3 regions of the Streptomyces sp. NPDC046261 genome follow, and region 3 is predicted to be linked to each of the others. Evidence: riboswitches for the same ligand, from Rfam matches in the RefSeq annotation. Region 3 holds a riboswitch; each other region holds the start of a gene.
What was found. Region 3 has a riboswitch for thiamine pyrophosphate ahead of thiC (phosphomethylpyrimidine synthase ThiC). Riboswitches for the same ligand answer to the same signal wherever they lie in the genome.
Positions count from the first base shown of each region.

Region 1: another riboswitch for thiamine pyrophosphate. It lies ahead of thiO (glycine oxidase ThiO); the one in region 3 lies ahead of thiC (phosphomethylpyrimidine synthase ThiC).
Region 2: another riboswitch for thiamine pyrophosphate. It lies ahead of ABZ956_RS03910 (thiamine ABC transporter substrate-binding protein); the one in region 3 lies ahead of thiC (phosphomethylpyrimidine synthase ThiC).

Region 1 is NZ_JBEYZU010000004.1:197,991-201,257, reverse strand. It holds gene ABZ956_RS10270 (thiazole synthase) at 1-351, opposite strand, end outside; gene thiS (sulfur carrier protein ThiS) at 361-591, opposite strand; gene thiO (glycine oxidase ThiO) at 588-1,766, opposite strand; TPP riboswitch at 1,764-1,876, opposite strand; gene ABZ956_RS10255 (FAD-dependent oxidoreductase) at 2,064-3,267, shown strand, end outside.
Region 2 is NZ_JBEYZU010000001.1:842,416-845,682, reverse strand. It holds gene ABZ956_RS03915 (iron ABC transporter permease) at 1-110, opposite strand, end outside; gene ABZ956_RS03910 (thiamine ABC transporter substrate-binding protein) at 206-1,297, opposite strand; TPP riboswitch at 1,293-1,398, opposite strand; gene rlmN (23S rRNA (adenine(2503)-C(2))-methyltransferase RlmN) at 1,431-2,540, opposite strand; gene ABZ956_RS03900 (phosphatidate cytidylyltransferase) at 2,726-3,267, opposite strand, start outside.
Region 3 is NZ_JBEYZU010000002.1:194,397-197,663, forward strand. It holds gene ABZ956_RS05185 (YibE/F family protein) at 1-1,015, opposite strand, end outside; TPP riboswitch at 1,078-1,214, shown strand; gene thiC (phosphomethylpyrimidine synthase ThiC) at 1,208-2,986, shown strand; gene ABZ956_RS05195 (hypothetical protein) at 3,008-3,267, opposite strand, start outside.

The DNA.
Region 1 (3,267 bases), on a different contig from region 3:
GTCCAGCAGCTCGATCGGGTCGGGCAGCAGGGTGCGCTCGTCGGCGATCACCTCGAGCTTGACCCAGTCCGTGCCGAGCGCCTCGCGGGCCAGCCGGGCGGTGAGCACGGCCTCGCCGGCGGTGAAGCAGCCCGCCGTGTTCGGCAGCACCCGGATGCCGTGCTTCTCCAGCACCGACAGCACCGAACCCCGCACGGTCGCGTCGAGGCGGCGCATGGCGACCGTGGTCAGCTCGGTCCCGGAGGCGATCAGCGCGCGCTCGAGCACGTCGAGGCTCGGGGCGCCGCCCGTGCCCATGATCAGCCGGGAGGTGAAGGAAGTGTCCGCGACGGTGAGCAGATCGTCTGCCATCTGTGCTGATCAGCCCCCCTGCACCGCGGTGAGGACCTCGACGCGGTCACCCTCGCCGAGCACGGTCTCCTGCCACCGGCCCCGGGGCACGACGGCTTCGTTGACGGCGGCGGCGACGCCGCCGCGCGCGTCGGTGAGCGTCGCGACGAGAGCGCCGAGGGTCGTCCCCGCGGGGACGGCACGGGGCGCTCCGTTGACGCTGACGCTGAGGGAAGGGGTGGCGACTTCGCTGCCGGTCATGCGGACTGCTCCTGGAATGCGGGGGTGAAGCGTCGGGGGGAGAAGGGGCGGGCCGCCTCGGGCAGCCGCCCGGTGGTCAGGACCTCGGCCATCACGTCACCGGTGACGGGCGTGAGCAGCACGCCGTTGCGGTGGTGCCCGGTGGCCGTGTGCAGCCCCGGCAGCTCGGTCGGTCCGAGCAGCGGGGCGTTGTCGGGGGACCCCGGGCGCAGCCCCGCGAGGGTCTCCACCAGGGGCAGCTCGGTGATGCCGGGCACCAGCTCGTGGGCGTCGCGCAGCAGCTCGTAGACGCCGCCGGCCGTCACGGTGGTGTCCCAGCCCAGTTCCTCGGTCGTCGCGCCGACGACCAGCTCGCCGTTCTCGCGCGGCACCAGGTACACCGGGCCGCCGCGGACGACCGCCCGTACCGTCCGGGAGAGGAACGGCCGGTGGGAGGCCGGTACGCGCAGCCGCAGGATCTGGCCCTTGACCGGGCGGACGGGCGGCAGCACGTCCTCGGGCAGGCCCGCGAGACGGCCGCTGAGGCTGCCCGCCGCCAGCACCGTCTGCCCGGCGGCGACGCGGGTGCCGTCCGCGAGCTCGGCCCCGGTGGCCCGGCCCGCGGCGAGGAGGGCCCGGACGGCCTCCGTCCGGTGGAAGACCACCCCGGCCCGCTCACAGGCCGTCAGCAGGGCCCGCGCGAGCCGCCGGGGGTCGGTCTGGTGGTCGCCGAGCGCGTGCAGCCCGCCGCGTACGCCGGGTGCGAGCATCGGCTCCAGCCGGCGGCACTCGCGCCCCGTCAGCCACTGCGACTCCAGGCCCGAGCGCTGCTGCAGGGCGTGCAGCTCCCGCAGGTGCGCCCGGTCGTCGGCGTCGAGGGCGACGGCGAGCGTGCCGCAGGCGCGGTAGCCGGTGTCCTGGCCGCTGGCCTCCTCCAGCTCGGCCGTGAACTGCGGATAGCGCCGCGCGGACGCCAGATTGAGGGCGAGCAGCGTCTGCTCGCCGTAGTGCAGCTCGGTGACGGCGGCCAGCATCCCGGCCGCCACCCGCGCCGCCCCGCCGCCGGGCGCCGGGTCCACGACGGCGGTGCGCAGGCCGCGCTGGGCGGCGCGCCACGCCGTGACCAGGCCGATGACGCCGCCGCCGATGACGAGGACGTCGCAGGAACGGTGCGCGGGGGTGCGATGCGCGTGCATGGGCGTCCAGCCCCTCCCTTCGCCGGCATGACCCGGATCAGGTTCGTACGGTCGGAGGCCGTCCAGCCTCCCTCTCAGCCCGGTGCGTCCGGGCTCCCGCGAGTGCGTGCAGCGGCCACCCTAGTACGCGCCGCGGACCGGCCGGAAGGGCGGCCGCGCCGTGCCGGCGGCCGGACGGGCGCCGGAACGCGCCCCCGGACGAGGCGGGTGAGGCGGGACAAACCTCGTGACGCTGTGTCAGAGGTCTCCTCACGCGGTGCTCCGACAGACGCGGGCCGTCGCCCTACAGTTGATCGGGTGAGCGAGCAGACGAATCCCCCTGGTGACCGGCGCGTCGTCATCGTCGGCGCGGGCATGGCCGGCGTGCAGACCGCGGTCGCCCTGCGCGAGCAGGGCTGGAACGGCGCGATCTCCCTGCTGGGCGCCGAGCCCCACCGGCCGTACGACCGGCCGCCGCTGTCCAAGGCCGTGCTGCTCGGCAGGGCGGAGGGATCCGCCTTCGAGGTGGACTTCGACTCGCTCGGCATCGACCTCGAGCTCGGCCTGGAGGTCACCGGCCTGCGCGCGGACGACCACGTCCTGCAGACGCGGCGCGGCCCGGTCCCGTACGACGTGCTGGTCATCGCCACCGGCGCCGAGCCGATCACCCTGCCCGGCGCCGAGGGCCGGCCGGGCGTCCACGTGCTGCGCACCGTCGACGACGCGGAGCGGCTGCGCCCGGTCCTGGCCGGGCAGCGCGACGTGGTCGCGGTCGGGGCCGGCTGGATCGGCGCGGAGCTGGCGACCGCCGCGCGCGAGGCCGGCTGCCGGGTGACCGTCGTCGAGGCCGCGGACCGGCCGCTGGCGGGCGCCATGCCGCCCGAGGTCGCCGCCCACATGGCCGAGTGGTACGCCCACAGCGGGGCCCGGCTCCTCACGGGCGCGCGCGTGGCCGCCGTCGAGCCGGGCGCGGTCCTCCTCGCCGACGGCACCCGCCTGCCCGCGGACGCGGTGGTCGTCGGCATCGGGGCGCGGCCCGCGACGGCCTGGCTGGCCGGCTCGGGCATCGAGCTCGCCCCCGACCACTCCGTCGTCACCGACGACCGGCTGCGCACCTGCCTGCCGGACGTCTACGCGGTCGGCGACTGCGCCTCCTTCCCCTCCGCCCGCTACGGCGAGCGGCTGCTGGTGCACCACTGGGACAACGCCCTGCAGGGGCCGCGGACCGTCGCCGAGAACATCGTCCACGGACCCGCCGAGAGCCCGGTGTACGACCCGGTGCCCTACTTCTGGTCCGAGCAGTTCGGGCGCTTCGTGCAGTACGCGGGCCACCACGCGGGCGCCGACGAGCTCATCTGGCGCGGCAACCCCTCCGGAGCGGCCTGGACGGTGTGCTGGCTGCGCTCGGGCGTCCTGGTGGCCCTGCTGGCCGTGGGGCGGCCGCGCGACCTCGCCCAGGGGCGCAAGCTCATCGAGAAGGGCGCCGCCCTGGACCGCGCGAAGGCGGCGGACGCCTCGATTC
Region 2 (3,267 bases), on a different contig from region 3:
TCGCCGATGCGGGCGAACTGCCACTGGCCGCCGGATCGCAGGCCCCGGGAGACGATCGCGGCGACGGGGTAGGCGAAGAAGAGCCCGAAGAAGGCGAGCGGCACGGCCATCAGACCGAGCCGCGTCGCCGTCCGCCGGGGACCGCCCGGCAGGGGGGCCTGCCGGGCCGTGGCTCCGGAACCTGCCGCGGGGACCGCTTCGGGACCTACTTCAGGACGAGCGAGGACCATTCCTTGACCCACTGGTCGCGGTTCTTGGCGATCTTCTCGGGCGCGAGCGTCTCGGGCTTGTCGATCCGCGCGCCGTACTTGGTGAAGACCTCGGGCAGCCTGGCGTCCTGGTTGGCCGGCTTGACGAACATCTGGAGGGGCATGTCCTCCTGGAACGTCCTGCTCAGCAGGAAGTCGATCAGGGCCTTGCCGCCCTCGGTGTTCTTGGCGCCCTTGAGCAGGCCCGCGAACTCGATCTGCCGGAAGCAGGTGCCCGTCGCCACCCCGGTCGGCCCCTCCTCGGGCGCCGGCTTCACGCCGAGGACCTCGGCGGGCGGGCTGGAGGCGTAGGAGACGACCAGGGGCTTGTCGCCCTTGGCCTTCCGGCCGGCGGCGGAGCCGGAGAAGCGGTCGTTGTAGGCCTGCTCCCAGCCGTCGACGACCTCGACGCCGTTGTCCTTGAGCTTCTTCCAGTAGTCCTTCCAGCCGTCGTCGCCGTACTTGGCGACGGTGGCGAGCTGGAAGGCCAGACCGGGCGAGGAGGTCGCGGCGTTCTCGGTGACCAGGAGGTTCTTGTACTCCGGCTTGATCAGGTCGTCGAAGGACCGCGGCGGGGCCAGCTTGTGGTCCGCGAAGTAGGCGCGGTCGTAGTTGACGCAGATGTCGCCGGTGTCGACGGGCGTGACCCGGTGCTCGGCGGCGTCGGCCTGGAGCTCCTTCGGGACGCGGTCCAGGCCCTTGGCCTCGTACGGCGTGAACAGGCCGTTGTCGAGCGCGCGGGAGAGCAAGGTGTTGTCGACGCCGAAGAAGACGTCGCCCTGCGGGTGGCTCTTGGAGAGGATCGCCTGGTTGACGGCCCGGCCGGCGTCACCGCTCTTGAGGACCTTGACGGTGTAGCCGGTCTGCTCGGTGAACGCCTTCAGCACGGCGTCGGAGGCGAGGAACGAATCGTGCGAGACGAGGGTGACCGTCTTGCTCTTCGACCCGTCGGAGCCCTTGTCGTCCGATCCGCCGCAGGCGGCCAGCGCGGGCAGGCCGAGCGCGGCGACGGCGGCCGCGCCGAGGGCACGCCGAAGGTTGGTGTTCATGGTGGTGCTGACTCCCTACGCCGGTATGACCCGGATCAGGTCCGAGGGTCTGCGGGCTGTGCCGCACTCTCAGCGCTTGCTGCGCTCCCCTGTCGGATTGTTCATTTGTACGAGCTGATGCAGAGGGACAGTATCAGCGCTCGGTGGCGGCCAGCTGGCCGCACGCCCCGTCGATCTCCTGGCCGCGTGTGTCCCGCACGGTCACGGGCACGCCGTGGGCCGCGATCGCCTCGACGAAGGCCCGCTCGTCCTCCGGCCGGGACGCCGTCCACTTCGAGCCGGGGGTGGGGTTGAGCGGGATGAGGTTGACGTGCACCCGCTTGCCCTTGAGGAGCCTGCCGAGCAGGTCACCGCGCCACGCCTGGTCGTTGATGTCGCGGATCAGGGCGTACTCGATGGAGATGCGGCGGCCGGACTTCTCCGCGTACTCCCAGGCGGCGTCGAGGACCTCGCGGACCTTCCAGCGGGTGTTGACCGGCACGAGGGTGTCGCGCAGCTCGTCGTCCGGCGCGTGCAGCGAGACGGCGAGCCGGCACTTGAAGCCCTCGTCGGCGAAGCGGTGCATCGCCGGGACCAGGCCCACCGTGGAGACGGTGATGCCGCGCTGGGACAGGCCCAGGCCGTCGGGCTCGGGGTCGGTGAGCCGGCGGATGGCACCGACGACGCGCTTGTAGTTCGCCAGCGGCTCGCCCATGCCCATGAAGACGATGTTGGACAGGCGCGCGGGGCCGCCGGGGACCTCGCCGTCGCGCAGGGCGCGCATGCCGTCGACGATCTGGTGCACGATCTCGGCCGTCGACAGGTTGCGGTCCAGGCCCGCCTGGCCGGTGGCGCAGAACGGGCAGTTCATGCCGCAGCCCGCCTGGGAGCTGATGCACATGGTGACCCGGTCGGGGTAGCGCATCAGCACGGACTCGACGAGCTTGCCGTCGTGCAGGCGCCACAGGGTCTTGCGGGTGGTGTCGCTGTCGCACGAGATGTGCCGCACGACGCTCATCAGGTCCGGCAGCAGCTCGCCCGCGAGCTTCTCGCGGGCGGCGGCCGGGATGTCCGTCCAGGACGCCGGGTCGTGCGCGTACCGGGCGAAGTAGTGCTGGGAGAGCTGCTTGGCGCGGAACGGCTTCTCGCCGATCGCGGCGACGGCCTCGCGGCGCTCGGCGGGGGTGAGGTCGGCAAGGTGCCGCGGGGGCAGCTTGGCCCCGCGGGGGGCGACGAACGTCAGTTCTCCAGGCGCGGGGGCCATGAGCGAAAACTCCTCATTGCGACGAGAGCGGATGATCTCCGCGATCGCGGAGCCAGCGGCAGGACATGCCGGAACCCGGAGGTTTCTGAAGGGGGCACCCCCGCGTGCGCGGGGCCGGAAAAGGGCCCGCCGCGCAGCGACGAGCCCTTCCAGGGTACCTGGCCCGCTCCCGGGCCCTGATCGATCTAGGCGGAGCCCACGAACACCACCATCAGCAGCCACACCACCGGCGCCGTCGGCAGCAGCGAGTCCAGCCGGTCCATGATCCCTCCGTGGCCGGGCAGCAGGGCGCCCATGTCCTTGATGCCCAGGTCCCGCTTGATCATCGACTCGCCGAGATCGCCCAGGGTGGCGCTGACGGCGACCGCGAGGCCGAGCAGCAGCCCCTCCCACCACACGCCGTCGTCGATCAGGAAGTGCATGCACAGGGCGCCCGCCACCATCGCGAACGCCACGGCGCCGAGGAGTCCCTCACGGGTCTTGCCGGGGCTGATGCGCGGGGCGAGCTTGTGCTTGCCGAACCGCCAGCCCACCGCGTAGGCCCCGGTGTCGCTGACGACCGTCAGGATGAGGAAGGTCAGCACCCGCCAGGCGCCGTCCTCCGCCGCGAGCATCAGCGCCACGAAGGTGGCGAGGAACGGCACGTAGAACGCCGCGAAGATGCCGGCGGTGACGTCCTTGAGGTAGTCGTCCGGCGGCTCGGTCATCCGCCACACCAGCACGGCGA
Region 3 (3,267 bases):
CGTACAGTTTGCGCCAATTCGCGGTGGGATCCGCGTCCTTCAGCTCCCACACCGCCGAGGTCTGGGTGACGGTCACGTCGTCGAGCACGCCCAGTGAGCCGATGATGATGCCGGCCAGCAGCAGGCCGCGGATCTCGATCTCCGGATACAGCCCGTGGACCAGGCCCGTCTGGTCGTCGGTGTTGCCCGTCAGATGGGCCCACTCGATGAACAGCGACCCCAGCAGGCCGATGACCAGCAGGGACATGAGCGTGCCCAGCACGGCCACGGAGGTCCGGGCCGTGAGTCCATGGCACATGTACAGCGCGATCAGCATGATCGCGCTGCCGCCGATCACGGCGACCAGCAGCGGATTCGAGCCCTGGAGGATCGCGGGCAGGATGAACAGCGTCAGCACCCCGAAGCTGATCACCAGCGCGATCAGCGCGAAGAGCCCGCGCAGCCGCCCCACCACCACGACCGCGAGCGCGAAGACGACCGCGAGCAGCGCCATCGGGAAGGTCCGGTCCACGTCCGTGACCGAATAGCGCAGATTTTCGGGTGCCTTCGGCGCGAACGCCAGGACCACCTTCTGTCCGACGTCATAGCGGCGGGAGGCGCTCGGCTGTACGACCTCCGTGAAGGTCTTCCCCTTGTCGGGGCCCGAGGCCACCTCGATCGTGGCCTTCTCGCACGGTCCGCGGTCGGCGGGCGGCGCACCGGGTGGTGCCTGCTGCTGCCCTGGCGGCTGTCCGCCGGACTTCGGGCAGTCGAACTCCTCGATCTTCACCACCCGTCCCGACTCGGTCTTCTGGTCGAGGCCCACGCCGGTGTGCTGATGAGGTGGGGCGCCGCCGGGCCAGAGGACTATCAGGCCGGTCACGACGGCGGCCGCGAAGGGGATGAGCACCGCCGCGATCACCTTGCGCAGATGCGCCGAAACGGGTGTCGCGGGGCCGTGGCTGTGGGAGTGGCCGTGCCCGTGGGCATGGCCGTGTGCGTGGGGGGTGGGGGAGCTGTGGTCAGTGGGGGTCACCCCCCGATCATCGCAAGCCCCCCTGGCCGCCCCGCGCCGGAAGGCGCTAGCGTGGTGCCACCTTTTGCAATCGCGGGAGCTCGGAGCACCGGGCTGAGAGGGCGCTGACCTCCGTACGAAGCACGTACGGACGCCGCTGCGTCGACCGCCGAACCTGTTACCGGGTAATGCCGGCGTAGGGAGACTGGTCTCATGACCTCGCAGGATGCACGCACGTCCGAAACCGGCCGGGAGATCGGCTGGCACAAGGACTACGTGACCGGCTCGCGGCCGGACCTCAGGGTCCCGGTGCGGCGGGTCCACCTCACCAACGGCCAGGACGTACAGCTGTACGACACATCAGGCCCGTACACCGATCCGGCAGTCGAAACGGACGTACGGCGCGGTCTTCTCCCGCTCCGGGAGAACTGGATCATCGGCCGCGGCGACACCGAGGAGTACGCCGGGCGCCCCATGCGCCCGGAGGACGACGGCATCAAGCACACCTCGCCCCGCGGCGGCCTGAAGAACCTCGACGCCGTCTTCCCCGGCCGCCCCCGCCAGCCCCGCCGGGGCCGTGGCGGCGCCGCGGTGACCCAGCTCGCGTACGCCCGCCGCGGTGAGATCACCGAGGAGATGGAGTACGTCGCCCTCCGCGAGAACGTCTCCCCCGAGACGGTCCGCGAGGAGATCGCGGCCGGGCGCGCCGTGCTCCCGGCGAACGTGAACCACCCGGAGATCGAGCCGATGATCATCGGCAAGAAGTTCCTGGTCAAGGTGAACGCCAACATCGGCAACTCCGCCGTCACCTCCTCCATCGAGGAGGAGGTGGAGAAGATGACGTGGGCGACCCGCTGGGGCGCCGACACGGTCATGGACCTCTCCACCGGCCGCAACATCCACACCACCCGCGAGTGGGTGCTGCGCAACTCCCCCGTCCCCATCGGCACCGTCCCGCTCTACCAGGCCCTGGAGAAGGTCGACGGCAAGGCCGAGGAACTGTCCTGGGAGATCTACAAGGACACGGTCATCGAGCAGGCCGAGCAGGGCGTCGACTACATGACCGTCCACGCCGGCGTGCTGCTGCGCTACGTCCCGCTGACCGCCCGCCGCAAGACCGGCATCGTCTCGCGCGGCGGCTCGATCATGGCCGCGTGGTGCCTGGCGCACCACAAGGAGTCGTTCCTGTACGAGAACTTCGAGGAGCTCTGCGAGATCCTCGCCGCGTACGACGTCACGTACTCCCTGGGCGACGGTCTGCGCCCCGGCTCGATCGCGGACGCGAACGACGAGGCGCAGTTCGCGGAGCTGAGGACGCTCGGCGAGCTCAACCGGATCGCCAAGCGTCACCACGTGCAGACGATGATCGAGGGCCCGGGCCATGTCCCGATGCACAAGATCAAGGAGAACATCGACCTCCAGCAGGAGATCTGCGAGGAGGCCCCGTTCTACACGCTCGGCCCCCTGACGACGGACGTCGCACCGGCGTACGACCACATCACCTCGGGGATCGGCGCGGCGATGATCGCCTGGTGGGGCACGGCGATGCTCTGCTACGTCACGCCCAAGGAGCACCTGGGCCTGCCGGACCGCGACGACGTGAAGACCGGCGTCATCACCTACAAGATCGCCGCGCATGCGGCGGATCTCGCCAAGGGCCACCCGGGGGCGCAGGAGTGGGACGACGCCCTCTCCGACGCGCGTTTCGAATTCCGCTGGGAGGACCAGTTCAATCTGGCCCTGGACCCGGAGACGGCCCGCGCCTTCCACGACGAGACGCTTCCGGCCGAGCCGGCGAAGACGGCGCACTTCTGCTCGATGTGCGGACCCAAGTTCTGTTCGATGAAGATCTCGCAGGACATTCGCCGTGAGCACGGGGGAGATCTTGCCGTCGCCGCCGGGGAAGCCATTGATCCGCAGGCCGGAATGGCGCAGAAGTCCAAGGAGTTCGCGGCCTCGGGAAATCGCGTATATCTGCCGATCGCGGACTGAACCGACCGGTGGACCACCGGCCTATTCGGGCCGGTGGTCCTTGCCGCCGAACTCGGGGCTCGTGAAATCCGGGCTGGTGAAGCCCGCACGGGTGGACGGGGACGGGTCGCTGTCGGGGCTGGAGAAGCCGGGCCGGGAGTAGCCGAGCTGGGGGGTGCGGCCGGGGCCGGCGGGCTGCCGGCGCACCGACGGAGGGCGCGTGCCCGACCCGTTGGACAGTGCTTCGCGCAGGAAGGGCAGGATGCCGCGCTCGAGCAGCGCCTGCCGCCACGCCTCGCGGG